One region of the Paenibacillus sp. FSL R5-0744 genome, then DNA from elsewhere that is predicted to be linked to it. Evidence: predicted binding sites of a transcription regulator. Region 1 holds the regulator's gene; the other holds the start of a gene.

The links. Region 1 encodes Rex, which represses fermentation and respiration genes when NADH is low (regulators of the CRP and FNR family bind a similar motif). Its sites were predicted from a motif close to TTGTGAAATATTTCACAA; they were not measured.
Region 2: the regulator Rex is predicted to act here: its motif matches at 2,760-2,777, upstream of MKY19_RS02035 (flavocytochrome c).

Annotation. Positions count from the first base shown of each region.
Region 1 is NZ_CP150228.1:4,708,078-4,715,499, forward strand. It holds gene MKY19_RS20785 (hypothetical protein) at 1-455, opposite strand, end outside; gene MKY19_RS20790 (DUF5590 domain-containing protein) at 864-1,382, opposite strand; gene MKY19_RS20795 (amidohydrolase) at 1,552-2,853, opposite strand; gene MKY19_RS20800 (redox-sensing transcriptional repressor Rex) at 2,840-3,493, opposite strand; gene dinG (ATP-dependent DNA helicase DinG) at 3,625-6,486, opposite strand; gene MKY19_RS20810 (hypothetical protein) at 6,623-7,264, opposite strand; gene panD (aspartate 1-decarboxylase) at 7,376-7,422, opposite strand, start outside.
Region 2 is NZ_CP150228.1:449,028-456,449, reverse strand. It holds gene MKY19_RS02045 (ABC transporter permease) at 1-220, shown strand, start outside; gene MKY19_RS02040 (ABC transporter ATP-binding protein) at 237-1,079, shown strand; gene MKY19_RS02035 (flavocytochrome c) at 1,194-2,744, opposite strand; gene MKY19_RS02030 (RidA family protein) at 3,038-3,418, opposite strand; gene nhaC (Na+/H+ antiporter NhaC) at 3,442-4,929, opposite strand; gene MKY19_RS02020 (MalY/PatB family protein) at 5,008-6,183, opposite strand; gene MKY19_RS02015 (PAS domain-containing protein) at 6,220-6,894, opposite strand; gene MKY19_RS02010 (WecB/TagA/CpsF family glycosyltransferase) at 7,132-7,422, opposite strand, start outside.

The DNA.
Region 1 (7,422 bases):
ACATTGTTGTCGTCGATATCAGTAGATGCTATCACATCTTTAAATTCCGTATTTTGCTGTTTCAATCTATCAAGTTCTGTAGGTATAATCGTATATTTACGGCTCTCCATGGCTTCAGCTACAGAGAACATCGCTTTATCCCAGTAATCATCCAATAGTTCACTTGAATTTTGCTCCACATCGAGTTTAAGTTTACGTCCTTCAATCACTGATTTTCCTTCTTTGGATACATACGATACTAGATCACGTAAATTCGTGCCCGGCTGCAAATCAAGTTTCAAAGTGACCTCATCGCGGTTAATACTAATATGTGAAGTATTTACTCCCTCAAATCCGGTTACAATCTTTTGGAGCGGTTCCTGTAAAGCAAACTGACGATATAAAAAGAATCCTCCGAATAATAGCATAGCCGACAGTAGAGACGTTATCAGTACAGGTACAAGACGTAATTTCAAGAAACGTCCTCCTCTCAAAGATGAAAAAATGTAAACAGAATGATCCAAAGTCATAGCTGCTAAGAGCTCATCAGAGCCTGACGTTCTACTAACACTGTTCTAATTACAAACAGTAGTATATCACAGGTGTATATACTATATTGAAAAAAAGTGTGAAGATATTTAAAATTTTATTTTTTAATTCTTTCCATTTTATTAAATTTATTGATTTAATTCGACAAAAAAAGGGCTGTTACTCTTAACTAACAGACCTTTTTTCGTATGAATCTTTAAATACCAATACATAAAAACTACTCTTATAGTATATCACAATTCGTGTACTTATAGTATATCAAATAATATGTCATTTTAAAAAACAAGCGAACCATAAATGGTCCGCTTGTTTCTCCTATAATGCTTTTGTTTAATTTAGCGGCTAGGTAAACTGTAACCTTCACCCATTCGAGCCCCATCTGAGAACCGATAAAATTGATAATAATATCGACCGCTTTGTTTATAAAAAAGCTGCCAAGCATACTCCCCGTTATATACTCCTGGCAACAACCGCTCAATGCTGATGTCCGGAAGATCGGCTTTTATAAGGCTACGCATTTTCGCTTCAGAGGTCCCTTTACTTAGTTCTTCAGCATATACTGCGTCGGTTCCTTCAGCAAACTTCCCGTCTACAGTAAAACGTACCCAAACCATCAACTCGGTCCCGGCTTCATTCTTCCCTGTTAAGACCCAGTACACCGCATTATCATCCCACACGGATTTCTGCGCTTTGGTTACCTCTGTCAGACCAGCACTGGTTTTAGCGACATCCTTAGCGATATCTCGCTCGTTCCATTGATCTTTCATAATATAAGCATAGAACTGGATAAGTCCGAACAGAAGGAGCAGAATCAGAACTGACCCCAGGAGGATCCATTTTTTCCTTTTCTTCAAGGTACAGCTCCCTTTCTAGTAATATATCTTTTTTGATTATATAACACACCTGTGTGTTTATCCAAAGTTTCATATCCAATTCAATGATCTAATGATCAGAAACACAAAAGGCTGTAACTTTGCAATCGCAGAAAGTCACAGCCTTTCAGTTATTCGTTATGATCTTAGACTATCGTTTAAGCAGTCCATCAAATAATTCTTGCGCCTTACGACGGATTGCTTCCTCATCTAGCGTTACACATTCTCCATGTTTTACAACCTGTTTACCATTCACCCATACATGCTCAACGTCCTTGGCGCTGGCAGAGTATACAGCATGAGACAACAGATCTGTGTGTGGTAGCAAATGCGGCTGGTCTATATCAATCGCGATAAAGTCCGCTTTCATGCCAACAGCGAGTCTACCCACATCATTTAAAAAGATAGACTTTGCGCCATACTCTGTAGCTATACGCAGCGCTTCCGGAGCTGGGACAGCCGTCGGATCACCACTTACACCTTTATGGATGAGGGCTGCAAGACGCATCTCTTCAAACATATCCAGGTTATTATTGCTTGCCGCACCATCTGTACCCAGTGACACCTTCACACCAGCCTTTAGAAGATCCGTAACCCGAGCCACTCCACTAGCCAGTTTCAGATTACTTCCTGGGTTATGAGACACGCCTACATCATGACGAGCCAGTATCTCGATCTCTTCATCATTCAAATGAACGCCATGTGCAACAATAGACGGACGTGTGAACATTCCAAGCTTCTCTAAATGCGCTACAGGCCGAAGTCCGTAATCCACCACATTCTGCTCCACTTCGCGTTTGGTCTCGGACATATGGGTATGCATCGGTAAATCCAAATCATGTGCCGCTTGTACAAACTTAACAAAGAAGTCCGGTGGGCAAGTATATGGGGCGTGTGGCGAGATCATCGTCGTAATTCTACCATCAGCCTTACCATGCCAATTTCGTGCAAAAGAAATCGCTTCCGCAAGCTTGTGATTTTGTACTTCCTCTGGGCATAATCCGATTACGCCTCTCATCAGTACGGAACGGATGCCTGATAATTCGACTACCTCTGCTACTCGATCCATATGATCATACATATCCAAGAAGGTTGTAGTACCACCTTTTAGCATTTCCAGTACCGACAAGGAGGTTCCCCAGTATACATCTTCTCCAGTGAATTTCGCTTCCATCGGCCACATCTTCTCTTGAAGCCACACCTGAAGTGCTAAATCATCTCCATAACCACGAAGCAATGACATTGCGGCATGGCCATGTGTGTTTACCAGACCTGGCATAAACAGCAGACGACTGCCATCAACAACTTGCACATCATCTTCCATTAAAGGTTCTTCTTTTCCTATGTAAGTGATCAAATCATCTTCAATAGTCATATATCCGCTCAGAACCGGCTCATCCGTTCCCGGAATAAGAAAACGCCCGCCCTTAATAATCGTTTTACTGCTCTTCATTTCCGCTTTCTTCCTTTCCGTCTTTCAAATAATAAGCAAGGCTTTGCAAATCCGTTGTAAAATCGGCAGCATGAACACGGATATTCGATGGTGTTTTTAGAATCACTGGTGCAAAATTCAAAATCGCCTCAATGCCAGACTCAATGAGAATATCTGCTACATTCTGCGCTTCTGAATCAGGCACAGTAATGATCCCAATTCGAATACCTTGCTCACGAACCGTCTGACCAAGCTCCTCCATCGGTTGAACGGTAAGAGAGTTGATTTTCCGCCCTACCTTAGGTGCATAGGAGTCAAATATAGCGGTAATCTTCATAGTATCTTTCAGATAAGCATTGTAATTAGATAATGCATGTCCAAGGTTACCAGCACCTACTAAAGCCACATTCAATTGTTGATCCAGCTTCAGAATATGACGGATTTTTTCAATAAGATAAGTTACGTCATACCCGATACCTTTTCTACCAAAGTCTCCAAAATAAGCTAAATCTTTACGAATTTGAGCAGGATTCAAATCAAGTTTTTGTCCTAGTTCTTGTGAGGAAACGGTTAATATTTCACGTTTCTGGAGATCATTCAAGAAACGCAAGTACACAGGAAGTCTGCGAACAACGGCTTCTGATATTTTATCCGATTTCATAATTTACCTCCTAATTTAAGTGATATTCTGTTCAAATCCTATCGAAATATCTGCACCTCGTCTCAAGGAAGAGCGGTATTCTTATACCGCCCTTCCTTGTAGAGTGATTAATAAGATCGATGACGTTCTTTTCAAGAAACGCCTCCGTCTTCCAACCACTCCGCTATACGAGGAACCATTTGATCCGTAAGCATATGCTCCATTTTCGGGCCAGGCAACGAATAGAGGAAATACTTCCCATAGTGAGATTCGATCACCCTTGTGTCATACACAATAACAATACCCCGATCTTGCGCTGTCCGTACCAGCCTCCCAAATCCTTGCTTGAAGCGAATAACCGCCTGAGGAACAGACAACTTCATGAACGGATTCTTTTTCTGGGCTTGTAATAACTCAGACTTCGCTTCCGCTAGGGGGTGGTTTGGCGGTTGAAATGGGAGTCTCACGATGGCCAAGCATGTTAATGCTTCACCTGGAATATCTACACCCTCCCAAAAGCTGCTTGTTCCTAACAGTACAGAAGCTGCACTGTCCTGAAAACGGCGGATCAGCTTGCTACGGCTGCCCCCCTCCACGCCTTGACCTAATACCGTGATCTCTTGTGAGGCTAGAGCCTCTTTCAGAGGATCGTAAACCTGGCGTAGCATCTTGTAAGAAGTAAACAGGACAAGCATCCGCCCACGTGTTGTAATAGCTGCTTCTGCTAGTGACTGTACGAGTGTATCGACAAATCGGGCATCGCCTACACTCCCCTTCACACTTGGGAAATCCCGCGGAATAACTAACAGCGCCTGCTCCCGATACTTAAAGGGAGAAGGCAGGAGTGATGTCATCAGACGCCCCTCTTCCGCAGCTTCATTAAGTCCGAGATTATCAATCATAAACTGGAAAGATTTATCCACAGAGAGTGTCGCCGAAGTTAGTACGATACTTTTCTTCTTGTCGAAAAACAGCTCCTTAAGCTGAGTACTAACATCAACAGGAACGGCATACAGCTGTAGCGATTTACTGCGATAATTTCCATTCGCCTCCAGCCAATATACTACATTCTCATCATTTAATCCCATAAAAAACCGTACTTGCTCACGTATAGAAGCTAAATCCTTAAATAAGCCGCTAATATCGGTAACTAGGCTATCTGAGGAAGATTGACCTTCTTGATCTCGCATCTCATTAAGCATTTTATCACCTTTACGGATAATTTCGCTTAATGTCAGATTCATAGTATTCTCTAAAGCAACCAATTCATCCCAATCTTTCGGTTTACGGGTAGGAAGTAGCCGCATGACTAACTGGCCAGCTTCTCCCGCCGCTGCATCGCTGCGTTCCGGCAAGAGGCTGAATAGTTTATCACTAAGCAGATCCCAGGTTTCTTTTACGGTAAGAAGATCCGGATAGATTCTATCGATCACTCCGCTCCATTCAGAAGCTTCCTCACTGCCTGATGACTGAAGCATTTGGCGAAGTGTAGGAAGTTGGCCATTTCGACTATCCTTATAAAGACGCGATAGTGTATGTGCCACCGTGAAATGCTTCATATGCATGCCTAAATGCTTGCCAGCCACGTCCTCCAGATGATGGGCCTCATCTATTACAAGATGTTCATAAGCCGGAAGTAGTTGATGCCCAGCCTTAACATCTGCGAAAAGCTTAGAGTGGTTCGTAATGACCACGTCTGCAATACCAGCTTCATGCTTAGCCCGATGATAATAACACTTACGGAACCAAGGACACGAGCGACCCAGACAAGAATCGGTATCGCTTGCTACCGTCTCCCAAAAATCTCCGCCACGTCCACTTAGATTGAGCTCTTCGTCATCTCCTGATTCACTTTGTGTCAGCCAAACGATCATCTGAGCCGCAGTAAGCGCATCTTCCCTCGGACTTATAAAGTCTTTTTTATTAATTTTATGTTCGAACTTACGAAGACACAAATAATGCCCTCTGCCCTTAAAAATTGCAGCTTTAAATGGAAAAGGAACTACCTGCGTTAACAAAGGAATATCACGCTCACGCAATTGATCCTGCAGATTAATAGTATGAGTGCTGACCATGACTTTTTCATTAGTGCGTACGCTTTGGTATATGGCAGGCAATAAATAACCAAGGGATTTACCGGTTCCTGTCCCTGCTTCGATCAATAGATGCTTGTCTTCGGCAAGTGCCGTCATCACCTCATTGATCATAATATCCTGAGCTTCTCGGCTTTCATACTGTGGCAAAGTTTCTTTAAGTCGTTTCGTTACTTCATCCATATAATCTGTAAAAGATAAATTGTGTAGTGGATTCTCAGCATGCTCGTCTCGAGGTGGAGCTAATTCGTTCCAGTCTCCTACAGCAAGCGCTAATTGACGATAGAAAGTCAGATCACCTTCGGGCTGAAGCGTCTCCGCTTCCCGTTCACGCAGCAGACCATCAAAATACCAACCCAGATCACTATCCTCTTCCGTAAACAGCTCACAGAGTCTCTGAATCGTCAGCAGAGGCAAATCGTAGAGCTCCTCCAGACATTTCAGCAATACAAGAGCAGTTGCGAGTGCATCACTGTCTGCCTGATGCGGACGATCATGCGTCACTCCAAAATGTGCACTAACTGATCCTAGTTGATAGGATGTGAGGGAAGGAAAGCAGATTTTCAGAAAATCAATCGTATCTAAAATCCGCCCTTGAAATGGTAAATACCCACATCGGTCTAAAGCATTTTGCAAAAAATGGAAGTCGAATGCGACATTATGCCCTACAAGCACAACATCATCCAAGAGTGGGACAAGCTCCATCATCATCTCATCCAGCTCAGGTGCATCCTTTACATCATCGTCGGTAATCCCCGTTAGACCAGTTATAAAAGGAGGTATCGGCGTTCCGGGCTTGACGTAGGAACCATATACCCGGGAGATGGACCGGTCTTCTTCTATAATTGCAAGGCCAACCTGGATAATTTCACCCACGGATTGGGTTCCCGTTGTTTCAAAATCAAGCACGGCAAATTTCATTATAATTCTATTCCCTTTCAATTGAGACTCTTAATCAGCATAACAGAAGTTGCGAAAAAAGGCGATGCACACCACTGGTTCAGGGGATGCATCGCTTGAATGAAAATGCGGAATAATAAACCGTAAACGTAATAATTTACAATAATGAAACAAGCTGATTTCCGAAATGAAGCTTACCTCCTCGGCGGCGGCAAACCTCCAAATTAACGGTTGGTTCAGGAAGTGCCGGGTCAAGTTGCAAAGAAAGGCCAAACAGCTCCTGCGCTTCGTTGAACCGTTCTTGAGAGGCCCTGATGCAACCTAAAGCGTTATAAACCATTGCCTTCAGCTTGGTTTCCCGTATCAAACCGAGCATATGGTTCAGATGGCTCCAAGCAGCTTCCCCCTCCCCTTCCTGCAGGTAAGAGATGGCTAAATATAATCGAGCAGCCAAGCTATCCGGATATTGCACAATAACTTCCTTAAACTGTTCAATACATTTCCCATACATCAGCAGCTTATAATACCCTTGACCTCTAACAAAAGTATCCATACACAGCTCGGGTGCTTCCTGCTCTGGCACATCCTCTTCAACCACAGTCGTAAAATCTACACTTTCACGAAAGTGACTTAGCTTCTCAGCAAAGGCCAGCCATTCATCCATCACTTTATCACTAAGTCGATGCAGCATATTATAATTGCATAAAAGCTCATTCCGGCGGGCACCCTCCGCTGTAGGGTAATCTGTAACGATCTCCTGAAGCACCTTGTTCATTTCAGCAAACAAATGTTGAAACATGGGCTATCCCCCCTTACTGAAGATGAAATCAGTTCAGCTTGCCTGACTTCATTTTCTGCGAGAACGGGGTCTTTCATCCCTGCCATTCATTACATGGCGTAAGTCCATAATTTAAGCGATTGTAGCATGCAATTCATGATCAGCCAGCTTCACTGGTC
Region 2 (7,422 bases), 2.6 Mb from region 1:
AATATCAGCTACTTATGCGGTTATGGGAGCCGTGGTCGCTGAGTGGATTGGCGCGGATAAAGGGATTGGCTATTATATGCTCCTGCAAAAATCGGCTTACCGTACAGATCGGATGTTTGTCGCTATTGTTATTATTGTGCTCCTTAGTCTTGTGCTTTTTGCGATTATTGCCTTGCTCGAAAAATGGTTAGTTCGCTGGAAACCGCGCCGTAACTCATAGAAAGGAAGATGCCTGTATGTCTCAAGCGACGCAAATAGAGCAAAGAACAACTGAAATCATAAGCTCTCCTGAAGCTCATACTGCACCACCTGCTCTTGAAGTAAGCGGCATCTCCAAGTCCTTCACCCATCGTCGCCGCGAGACGAACGTGCTTAACAACGTCTCTCTTAAGGTAGAGCAGCAAGAGTTCGTTTCGATCGTCGGTCCTTCCGGCTGCGGAAAAAGCACCTTATTCCATATGATCGGCGGACTAGTGATGCCTGATGCAGGAACGATAAGCATGAACGGCAAGGTCGTTACAGGTCAACGTGGTGAAATCAGTTATATGCCGCAGCAGCCTGCGCTTTTTCCTTGGCGAACGATTGAAGATAATGTACTGCTAGCCGGAGAAATCAAAGGCGCTCTGCAGGATGGAGCTCGTGAAGAAGCGCGCCAGTGGCTCGCCAAGGTTGGCTTGAATGGATTCGAACAGGCTTATCCGCATATGCTGTCTGGTGGGATGCAGCAGCGTGCTGCTTTTCTCAGAGCATTGCTGGCTCCGCAGGAGTTGATGCTGCTCGATGAACCTTTCAGCGCATTGGATGCACTAACTCGCAGTGAAATGCAGCGCTGGCTGCTGGAGCTGTGGGAGGAGAATCGCCGCTCCGTGCTATTCATTACCCATAACATCGAAGAAGCGTTGCTGCTCTCGAATCGTATTTATGTATTCTCGGGTCGCCCCGGCTCCATCCTACATACTGTTGATGTGCCATTTCCACGGCCACGCCGCGATGAGATTACGGATTCCCCGGAATTCCTTAAACTCAAACGCCAGCTGTCACAGTGGATGCGAGAAGAACAAGCTAAAAGCGAGAAGTAGCTTTTTGAATAAAGGTCACTCCACTCACTTTAAACGAGAGATTAAACAAAGAACCGCCCGGGCTTCAATTAGCCCAAGCGGTTCTTTTGTTTTAACCAGAATAGCAGTTAAATCTTATTGTGCTTGTACAAACTCAGCAGATTTAATCCCTGCTTGACGGCCGAAAATAATGATTTCTGCTACAGAGTTACCGCCGATCCGGTTTTGACCGTGCAATCCACCTGTAACTTCACCAGCCGCATACAAGCCAGGAATAGCAGCGCCGTCTTTATTTAATACTTCTGTGTTCGTATTGATCTTCACGCCGCCCATGGTGTAATGAATCCCTGGAGCGATCTTAATAGCGTAGTAAGGACCCGCGGACAAATCGTTGTCCATCCCTGTTGTTCTGCCGAATTCAGCATCGTTCTTGTTCTTTACCGCGCTGTTCCAAGTATCAAGTGTCGCTTTTAGCTTATCGGCTGGAACACCGATTTCTTTCGCCAATGCTTCGATGGTATCCGCTTGGATCACGAAGCCCATTTTGTCATATTGTTCAATTGCTTTCACGCGTGATTTGACACCGGAATCAAAGACAAGCGTAGCCGCTTTTTCAGGAAGTGCATTGATCGCTTCGGTAACTTTATCACGTGTAGTCAATTCGTTTACGAACCGTGTGCCTTCGCTATTTACGAGGATAGAACCTTCGCCGCGTACAGCTTCCCCGATCAGATAAGATTTTTCTTGTTGAACTGTTGGGTGAACCTGGATTTGATCCATATCAACGGTCGTTCCGCCAAGTGCCTCAATCATCTTGATTCCGTCGCCGGTACTGCCGATTTGGTTAGTCGTTACGTATCCTTCCAGATCAGGTCTAACTTTTGATATCATATCCATGTTGGATCCAAAACCACCTGTTGTTACAACCACTGCCTTCGCTGTAATGGTTTTTTCATCAGCTTGGTTAAAGAGTACTTTGACGCCGTTAGCCTTACCGTCTTTTTGAGTAATTTCTTTAACATCCGCGTTCACAAACAGTGGAATTTCTTTTTCTTGTACGTTTCTAACCAATCCTTTGACAAGGTATTGGCCTACCGCAGAGCCGTCTTCTGGACGGTGGGTACGTTTTTCGCTCATGCCGCCTGTGATTGTAATATTGTTCAGCTTGATTCCGATCGAATCCAACCAATCGATTGCACTTGCGGAATTGTCAACGAAGAAACGAAGCATCTCTTTATCGTTCGTATCATGGCCGCCCTTTAGTGTCTCTTCATAAAACTTATCATTGCTATCTTCAATGCTTTGCTCTTTTTGAAATTTCGTTTGGGAAGCGTTCATTCCTGAGGAGGATTTACTTGTATTCCCACCTGCAACCGGCATTTTTTCTAAAATAACAGGGTTCAAGCCTTTGGCCTTAGCTTCCAGTGCAGCAGACATTCCTGCACCACCAGCACCAACAATAACGATATCATAATTATCTTTTAATTGATCCAGTGGTGTGTAACTAGCTTCTGATGCACCTGATACGGCTTCAGCTTTATCATTTTTGGCCGTCTCATTTACCTTACTTTTGTTCTCGTTGCCATTACTATTACCTGCGCTGTTGCTATTACTGTTACCGCAGCCTGCGATTACGAGCATGACAGAGAGAATGAGAATGAGAGCAGTACTTGTTGTCTTCTTCATCTTTATAACGCCCCTTTGTGAATGTTTTCACATTTATAATAACGCAAAGATGCTGTTTTGGGAAGTTTTTTATGTAATTAGTTATGGTTACTGTTACATTTCCATGAATATTTTCATTTAAATTTTCATAAAAATTCTTGCTTTCAATATTTCCGCAGCTTACTACTCAAAAAAAGCCACCCTTTTCAGGGCGGCCATCTGCCTTATTTTCTAATCCTTTTTCCATACAGGGTGTGCAGGCTTAACTATCTGAAATTCTAAAGTAACCCGTAATTTGAGCGCTACTGGATCACTTATGGTATATAAGCTATAACTTCAATTTCTACGAGCCCATCCTTAGGCAGACGTGCTACTTCAACAGCGCTGCGAGCAGGGTATGGCTGAGCAAAAAACCTTCCATAAATCTCATTCACCTTAAGAAAATCATTCATATCCTTTAGGAAAACGGTCGTCTTTATTACCTGATCCATGCTTGTACCCGCCGCTTCCAGTATGGCTTTGACATTCAGCAACGACCGTTCCGTCTGTTCCTCAACCGTAGCAGGAAAAGTCCCCTTAACCGGGTCTAGTCCGAGTTGTCCTGAAGTATATAGGACATTCCCAAGCTTTACAGCTTGAGAGTAGGGTCCAATTGCACCTGGTGCATCCGTTGTTATTACAGTTTCTTTATGCATATTTGTCATTTTAAAAGACTCCTTTATCCAGCTTGTTCATTAGTGTTACCGTCATATTCCTTTAGCATTTCTGCCTGTTGCTCTGGCGTTAGCTTTGCGATACCGAATCCCGTGAAGCCCCATATCGTCGCAAAGATTATTCCTGTCCAACAGAGAACAGCCCAAGGTAAATAATCTAGCGTTGCAACACCCAGCGTACCCGCCATATAAGCACCTGCAGCTGTCCAAGGCAGAATAGGCTCGGTAATCGCCGCTGAATCCTCGATGGTACGTCCCAAGTTCTTCGGATGCAAGCCCCGACGGATATATGCTTCACGCAGCATTTCACCTGGCATTAAGATGGATACCTGACCATTACTTGTAACTCCGATCATCGTAAGACCTGTAACAATTGTTGCTACGATCATTGAACCTGTGGAATGGACGAACTTCAAAAGCTTATTAACAATCAATTCCAAGGACTTCGTCAGAGATATGGTTCCAGCGAACGTGATTGCACAGAAGCAAATGAGAAGTGTACCCATCATGGAGTTCATTCCGCCACGATTTAGAAGACGGGGTACATCTTCAATAACGTTGGCAGAATCAAACCCAGCTACTTGAACCATAGAAATATTAAATCCATTAACAACAGAAGATACGACATCATTCAAAGTAAATCCCTGGAATACAAGTGCGTTAGCCATAGCGAACATAGAAGAAATCAGCATGACCGGTATTGTCGGTTTCTTCGTGATTGAACCATACAAGATGATTAAAACGGGTACTATAAGCAGCAGATTAAAGTCATAAATGGTATTCAACGATCCCATAATTGTTCCAACCTTCTCCGGAACAATAGCACCTGCGGCATCTGTGTTTAGGCCTGTGATAATAAAAACAACGCTTGCGACAATAAAGGAAGGAATTGTGGTATACAATAAATGTCCAATATGCTCATATAGATTGACACCTGTTGCTAACGCCGCAATATTAGTTGTGTCTGAAAGCGGTGACAATTTATCACCAAAATAAGCACCTGCAACTACAGCACCAGCCACTGCTGCCAGGTTTGAATCCATACCCGCGCCAACACCCATGAAAGCAACCCCGATCGTTCCCGCTGACCCCCAAGATGTGCCCGTACAAAGCGAAACGGCAGCTGTCGCAATAAATGCGGTAATAAGCAGAAATTGTGGACTAATAATTTTCAATCCATAGTAAATCATCATCGGAATCGTTCCACCAACCATCCATGCCCCAATCATAAAACCAACCATGATCAGAATAAGAATGGCAGGCATCGTCTTCGCGATCTTACCAGCGATAGATTCTAGTATGTCGTTATAGCTATAACCAAGAATAATCGCGATAATACCAGCAACAACCGCTGAGGTAATAATAAGTGGTTCTGGTGGTAATTCAAACAACACATACCCTAAACTAAGTAACACAATCATCGTAATAATCGGCAATAGCGCTAAGAACATCGTCGGCTGTTTCTTGACTCTTGGTGTTTCTGATTTGGACATGATTATTCTCCCCCTTGATACGGATCTGAGAAAGGCTACTAACGAGGTCTTTCAAGGTCATTGATAAAGAGTTTTTTATTATGAATTTTTTAATGGATAGGCTCGATACAGCCGATGAAAAGCTTCTTGCAACATGGGCAGTGGCGTTGCAATATTTAAGCGAATAAAGCCTTCTCCTGATGCCCCAAAACCTGTTCCAAAGCTCACACTAACCTTCGCATCGGACTCAATCCATTGCTTTAGCTCTGCTTCGTTGGTGCTAATTGCCCTACAATCCACCCATAACAGATAGGTTCCTTCTGATTCGATCACGCGAAGCTCAGGCATATGTTCAGTTATATAAGCATTCACCCAAGCGATATTGGCTGTGATATACCCTCGTAATTGTTCCAGCCATTCATCGCATTCCGTATAAGCCACTTCTAATGCAGGTACTGCAAAAAAGGTTGGGTTATGACAGCCTGCTTGCTGTAAGCAATGTCTGAATTTCTCACGCAGCTGATCATTCGGAATCACGATGTTAGCAATTTCAAGGCTTGCAAGATTGAAGGTCTTCCCTGGGGAAGTACAGATAAAGGATCGCTGCTCTGCCTCAGTCGATATCTTTCCGATTATCGTATGCTCATGGCCTTCATGGATAAAATCGGCATGAATATCATCCGATACAATATAAGCATCATACTTTGTACACAAGCTAACGATTCGTTCTAGTTCAGCTCGTGTCCATACTCGTCCAACCGGATTATGCGGTGAGATGAGCAGTACAATTTTAACCCCTGCTTGCATCTGCAACTCCATATCAGCAAAATCGATCTCATAACCCCCGTTCACTTCACGAAGTGGACTTTCCACTAATACGCGGTTATTTAGTTCTACCGATTTAGCAACCGGCTGATAGGCTGGAGTATGGATTAACACTTGATCACCTGGTTGAGTGAAGTTCTGAATGATCAGAGAAACCGCTTGCACAATACGAGGGCAAAACACGATCCATTCTTGCGGAACCTCCCAATCGTAAGCTTTTTTAATCCATCCCTGAACTGCCTCATAATAAGGTGGAAAAGGATCGGTATATCCATATATGCCATGCTTCGCCATCTCCGTTACTCGCTCAATCACCTGTGGAGGGGCTTGAAGATCCATATCCGCGACGGAAAGCGCTATCATTTCTCTGCCCAAAACTTGCGCCATGCCATCCCATTTAGCGCAATTGGTCCCATATCGGCTAACAACCTTATCAAATTCTATTGACATCTAGCCCACTTCCTCTCTTGAGAGTTCTGTTTATTCTCACTTAATTTTTTGCAAATAACGATAAACTGTTGGCTCAGATATCATCAAGGTCTTAGCGACTTGAGAAACTCCACCTTTAAGTAGAAACACGCCCTGCTCGTTAAGTACTTTCACAAGTTCAATCTTCTCTTTCGAGGACAATCGCTCTGCCGGGACATTAATTTTACCGAGCACCGAATCAATCATGTGCTGGAGTAGGTCATCTACGTTTCCTTGTAAATACTCTTCCGTCTGCTTCTCTACAACCTCTTGTTGTGGTATTAACGGTACTGGTGGAAGTGTTGATCCTCCTTGCAAAATGTTTTGTATCCACTCAGCTGCAACCTCCATATGCGTGACATCAATGTTAATACACATCATACCGACCAATTCGCTGCTGTTTTTAATATAATAAGTAGCGGAGCGAAACACCTGACCTTGCGAACCACGCGCTTTATAGTTAGCAATAAACGGTTGCTCACGGTAGGACTCATCTTTCAACAGCTTAAGCACGAGATCTGTTGAACTATCGCCTACTTTACGCCCACTAATGTATCCGTTCTCAATAAAAATAATTGAACGCTCTGGATTGCTTATATCATGAATAACAACCTCACATTTTGAACCAATAATTGAAGCAATAAAAGAAGCGATTGGAAAATAGGACTCCAGGCAGCTGCGATCTTCTAACATGTGAGCATCTCACTCCTTTCGTTTTACGTCTTTTCTATTTTGATAATAATTTATTATCTTGATAAGATTTTATTACAACATTCTTAAAAAAGCAATCAGTAATATATTGGAATTGTTCCAGCCAATATTCTCTCTTAAATACTTAGGGCATATTTCCTGTAAAGCGATAACAAAAAAAGTCTTTCACTATTTCTACAAATTGCAGAAATAGTGAAAGACGATATTTACTGCTGTATCTTATTTCCTAATCATAGCTTGATACACGAATTTAGGAAGAACTGCTTGCCTGCGCCAGCGCGACTTTTGTCCTTTGGCCACAGGTGCGAATAAGAGTCGATGCAGCCACTCCAAATTGAGTTTCTTCCATATCGCAGGGGCTGGAGTCACTTTTCCCGCTATAACATCCAAGCTTCCCCCCACGCCAAACACAACCTTAACCTGAGAAAGCTCCTGTTTATGCTTATAAACCCACTTGTCAGAGTATGGAGCCCCCATCGCGACAATCAGGAAATCTGGCTGTGCGTGCTG